2 regions of the Streptomyces sp. NPDC045022 genome follow, and region 1 is predicted to be linked to the other one. Evidence: riboswitches for the same ligand, from Rfam matches in the RefSeq annotation. Region 1 holds a riboswitch; the other holds the start of a gene.
What was found. Region 1 has a riboswitch for glycine ahead of gcvP (aminomethyl-transferring glycine dehydrogenase). Riboswitches for the same ligand answer to the same signal wherever they lie in the genome.

Region 1 (2,452 bases):
TCGGCGAGGATCGTGGCGTACCGGTGGGTGCGGCGGGCGATGGTCCGCAGACCCTCCGGCCCGTGGTAGACGGCGTACATACCGGCCATCACGGCGAGCAGCACCTGCGCGGTGCAGATGTTGCTGGTGGCCTTCTCACGGCGGATGTGCTGCTCACGCGTCTGCAGTGCGAGCCGGTAGGCCTTGTGGCCGTCGGCGTCGACCGAGACGCCCACGAGCCGGCCCGGCAGGCTGCGCGCGAACTTCTCCTGCACCGCCATGTAGCCGGCGTGCGGCCCGCCGAAGCCCATCGGCACGCCGAAGCGCTGGGTGGTGCCGACGGCGATGTCCGCGCCCAGCTCGCCCGGCGAGGTCAGCAGGGTAAGCGCCAGCAGATCGGCGGCGACGGTGACGACGGCGCCCAGCTCGTGCGCCTGGTCGATGACCGGCTTGATGTCCCGTACGGCACCCGAGGCGCCCGGGTACTGGATCAGCACGCCGTTGATCCCACGCTCGGCGATCCCCGCCGGAATGCCGTCGCTGAGGTCGGCGACGACGACCTCCACGCCGGTCGGCTCGGCGCGCGTCTCGATGACGGCGATGGTCTGCGGCAGCGCGTCCGCGTCGACCAGGAACAGGCCCTTCTTGTTCCTGCCCATGCGCCGGGACAGCGCCATCGCCTCGGCGGCGGCCGTGCCCTCGTCCAGCAGGGAGGCGCCGGAGGTGGGCAGGCCGGTCAGCTCGGCGACCACGGTCTGGAAGTTCAGCAGGGCCTCCAGGCGGCCCTGGGAGATCTCCGGCTGGTACGGCGTGTAGGCCGTGTACCAGGCAGGGTTCTCCATGACATTGCGCAGGATCACGGGCGGGGTGAAGGTGCCGTAGTAGCCGAGGCCGATCATCGAACCGAGGACCTGGTTGCGGTCGGCGAGCGAGCGCAGCTCGGCGAGCACCTCGGCCTCGGTGCGGGCGCCCGGCAGGTCCAGGGCGTCGGCGTTCTTGATCACATCCGGGACCGCGGCGGCGGTCAGCTCGTCGAGCGAGCCGTAACCGACCTGCGCGAGCATCTTGGCCCGCGCCTCCTGGTCGGGCCCGATGTGGCGCTGCTCGAAGGGGATGCCCTGCTCGAGCTCGGAGAGCGGAATGCGATGGGCGGTCATTGCGGAGGCCTCCTGGTCTGACGCGACCTGCGAGGGGCACCACGGCGCGGGTGCCCGAACGGCCTCCCCCTCTGTCATCTCGACCTGAGAGCTTCACCGGGCGCCCGAGGGTCCCGGCTTTCACCGTCGGTGAGAGCGGAAGCCGTCGACACCCGCTCTGCTTTCCAGAGTGACCTCGTCCGTGCGGTACGTGAGCCTGAGAGATTCCGGGGAGGATTTGCTCCTTCGGCGCCTCCGAGGTGGTCGGAGGACTCTCCCGCACGGGGTCAGCAGCCGCTGTCAGCCTACCAGCGAGGTCAACGCCTGAGCCTTCGAGTGGCCGCCTCCTGGAATGTGCTCTTTTGTAGTGCTTACGGATGAGTTGCGACCAAGTGGAGGGAGAGGGACCGTGCAGACCGACATCGATCCGCGCAACCTGATCGGCCGCAAGGCGTTCGACCGCAATGGCACCAAGATAGGCACCATCGACGAGGTGTATCTCGACGACGCGACCGGGGTACCCGAGTGGGCGGCCATACGCACCGGCCTGTTCTCCCGGGACGCCTTCGTCCCGCTCGAGCCGAGCGAAGTGATCGACGGTGCCCTCCGGGTCCCCTTCGACCGTGCCCTCATCAAGGACGCCCCCGACTTCGGCGTGGGCCGCCACCTCTCCCCCGAGCAGGAACTCCAGCTCTACCACCACTACGGTCTCGATCTGGCCCCACCGCCCCCGTTCCCCGACCACGACTTCGGCAGGCTGGCGGGCTCGGAGGAGGCCTGATCCCCGTCCGCAGCCTCCCGTCTCCCACCGGCCCCCTGATCCCCGTCCGCAGCCTGACTCCCCTCCGAAGGCCGCCCCCCGCCCCAGGCCGCACGCCCGCCCGAAGCCTGACTCCGGTCCATGCCGTCCGCGCGCGGCGGCATCTCCGGGCCACCAGCGGCGTCGCGGTGCCGCGCTTCCCCCGGGGCCGGGGGCGCAGCACCATGACGGTGACCAGTCGAGCTGTCGGGACCGGCGGGCGCGTGGGCGACGTCGGCCCCCTGCACCAACGGCAACGGCTCCACCGACTCCAGCGCGGGATCGTCGACGCGAAACGTCCGCACCCTCCCCGGCTCCGACTGCGGCGTCTCGAAGCGCACCGTGACCCGGCCCAGGCCGCTGCCCTGCACCCAGCCGTGGCCCCACTCGGCATGCCGCACGTCCTGCCCGGCACGCCACTGCCGCTCGGCGGGCTCCGGCTGCTCGGCCACGGCCTCGGGTGCGACGTCCTCGGCGAGGTCTCCCGCTGTCCGCTCGCCCGCCGCCTGCGCGAACAGATCCTCCTGGGTGTAGTCGG
Region 2 (2,452 bases), on a different contig from region 1:
AGCCGGAGAAGGCCATGCGGTGCAGAGTGTCCGCCGCGGCCCGGTCCAGCAGGACCGCCGAGCCGCAGCCCGCCGGCAGTTCGCCCCGCTCGACCGCGCCGAGCAGCCGGGCGGTCGTACGGCGGTGGCGGCGGAAGGCATAGCGGGAGACGCCCCGGCCGCGCTCGCGCTGTCCCGCGCGGGCGGTCTCGGGGGTGACGTCGAGCAGCAGCAGATGCAGGGTGCCGCCGCGGCGGCGGGCCTCGCGGGCGAGCCACGCGCGCACCCAGGCCTGGGTGCCGCAGTCGTGCACGACGACACCCTCCTCGGTGCGCAGCGCGCGGCGCAGTCCGGCGTAGTGCGCGAGGCGGACCAGGGGGCGGTAGAGCGCGTACGGCAGGCCACGGGGCACGCGGGCCGCGAAGCGGTCGCGGGCGTCCTGGGAGTCGATGCGGCGGCCGGAGACCGAGCGGTCCATCAGCGTGGACTTGCCGCTGCCGGGCAGGCCGGTGACCACGACGACGTCACGGGGGCCGAAGACCAGGGCGCGAGGGCCGCGGCCGGCCCGGTCGCGCAGATCGCGGACGACCGGGACGGGGTGCTTCGCGCAGTGCTCGCGAGCGGGGGCGGAGGGCTGCTGCGGCACCGCGACGCCGGTCGTGGTGGCGGTGGCGGTGGCGGTGGCGGCATACGCCGGGGTCCTCTTCACCGTGATCGTCCTCCCCCTGTTGGCTCGGTCATACCCATGCCCGCTGTATGTAAAGAGAAGGTAATGGGACAGGGTCGGCTGTTCGGTGCGCGTACGGCCACAGGTCGGTTACAGATGCGGGCCCTGACGGGCGGGGGCGCGGCGTGCAATGATGGCCCCGCCAACTGCATACCGGCCGCTTGAATCCGCGCGGGAGAGTCCCCAGCCACTGGGGCGCCGAAGGAGCAAGTCCCTCCCTTGAATCTCTCAGGCCCCGTTACCGCGCGGGCGAGGCACATCTGAAAAGCGGGCCGCTGTGACAGTGGCTCCACCCAAGGTGCAAGCCGTGGTCGTCCCTGTGACGGTCATGGCGAACCTCTCAGGTTCCGATGACAGATGGGGAGGAACGTTCCTCGCCCGTCATGCCCTGGGAGACGACCGACCGATGAGCAGTACCGAACCCATTGAGCCGCGCCACACCGCCCTGGACGCGCTGCATCGCTCGCTCGGTGCGACGATGACCGACTTCGCCGGCTGGGACATGCCCCTGCGCTACGGCTCCGAGCGCGACGAGCACCTCGCGGTGCGGACCAAGGCCGGCCTGTTCGACCTCTCCCACATGGGCGAGATCACCGTCACCGGCGCCGAGGCGGCCGCCTTCCTGAACTTCGCCCTGGTCGGCAACATCGCCTCCGTCGGCGTCGGCCGCGCCCGCTACACCATGATCTGCCAGGCCGACGGCGGCATCCTGGACGACCTCATCGTCTACCGGCTGGCCGAGACCGAGTACATGGTCGTGGCCAACGCCTCCAACGCCCAGGTGGTGCTGGACGCGCTGAGCGAGCGCGCCGCCGGCTTCGACGCCGAGGTGCGCGACGACCGTGACGCGTACGCGCTGATCGCGGTCCAGGGTCCGGAGTCCCCCGGCATCCTGAAGTCGCTCACGGACGCCGACCTGGACGGCCTGAAGTACTACGCCGGCCTGCCCGGTACCGTCGCCGGCGTCCCCGCGCTGATCGCCCGTACCGGCTACACCGGCGAGGACGGCTTCGAGCTGTTCGTGAAGCCGGAGCACGCCGTGGAGCTGTGGCAGGCGCTGACCAAGGCGGGCGAGGGCGTCGGCCTGGTCCCGTGCGGCCTGTCGTGCCGGGACACGCTGCGCCTGGAGGCGGGCATGCCGCTGTACGGGCACGAGCTGACCACGGAGCTGACCCCCTTCGACGCCGGTCTCGGCCGGGTGGTCAAGTTCGAGAAGGAGGGCGACTTCGTGGGGCGCGAGGCGCTCGCCGAGGCCGCTGAGCGCGCCGCTTCCGAGCCTCCCCGGGTCCTGGTCGGCCTGGCCGCCGAGGGCCGCCGGGTGCCGCGCGCCGGGTACCCCGTCGTCGCGGGCGGCCAGGTGATCGGCGAGGTCACCTCCGGCGCCCCCTCCCCCACCCTGGGCAAGCCGATCGCCATGGCCTACGTCGACGCGGCCCACGCCGCTCCTGGTAGCGAGGGCGTCGGTGTGGACATCCGGGGCAGCCACGAGCCGTACGAGGTCGTGGCGCTGCCGTTCTACAAGCGCCAGAAGTAGACACTGGGCGCGGAACGTCCCGAGGACGTGACCGTGCGCACTTCCCCCTGCTCACGAGCAGCTCCAGCAGTCCCCCCTTCACCAGCACTCCCGCGCGTACAGGAGAATTCAGGCCATGAGCAACCCCCAGCAGCTGCGCTACAGCAAGGAGCACGAGTGGCTGTCGGCCGCCGAGGACGGCGTCGCGACGGTCGGCATCACCGAGTTCGCGG

Region 2: it holds a riboswitch for glycine, as region 1 does, so the genes downstream of both, gcvT (glycine cleavage system aminomethyltransferase GcvT) here and gcvP (aminomethyl-transferring glycine dehydrogenase) in region 1, are expected to answer to the same signal.

What each region holds. Positions count from the first base shown of each region.
Region 1 is NZ_JBWKIR010000022.1:10,105-12,556, reverse strand. It holds gene gcvP (aminomethyl-transferring glycine dehydrogenase) at 1-1,136, opposite strand, end outside; glycine riboswitch at 1,311-1,405, opposite strand; gene AC07C1_RS30445 (PRC-barrel domain-containing protein) at 1,525-1,896, shown strand; gene AC07C1_RS30440 (DNA polymerase IV) at 1,818-2,452, opposite strand, start outside.
Region 2 is NZ_JBWKIR010000023.1:46,473-48,924, reverse strand. It holds gene AC07C1_RS31240 (AAA family ATPase) at 1-688, opposite strand, end outside; glycine riboswitch at 869-960, shown strand; glycine riboswitch at 961-1,073, shown strand; gene gcvT (glycine cleavage system aminomethyltransferase GcvT) at 1,113-2,240, shown strand; gene gcvH (glycine cleavage system protein GcvH) at 2,356-2,452, shown strand, end outside.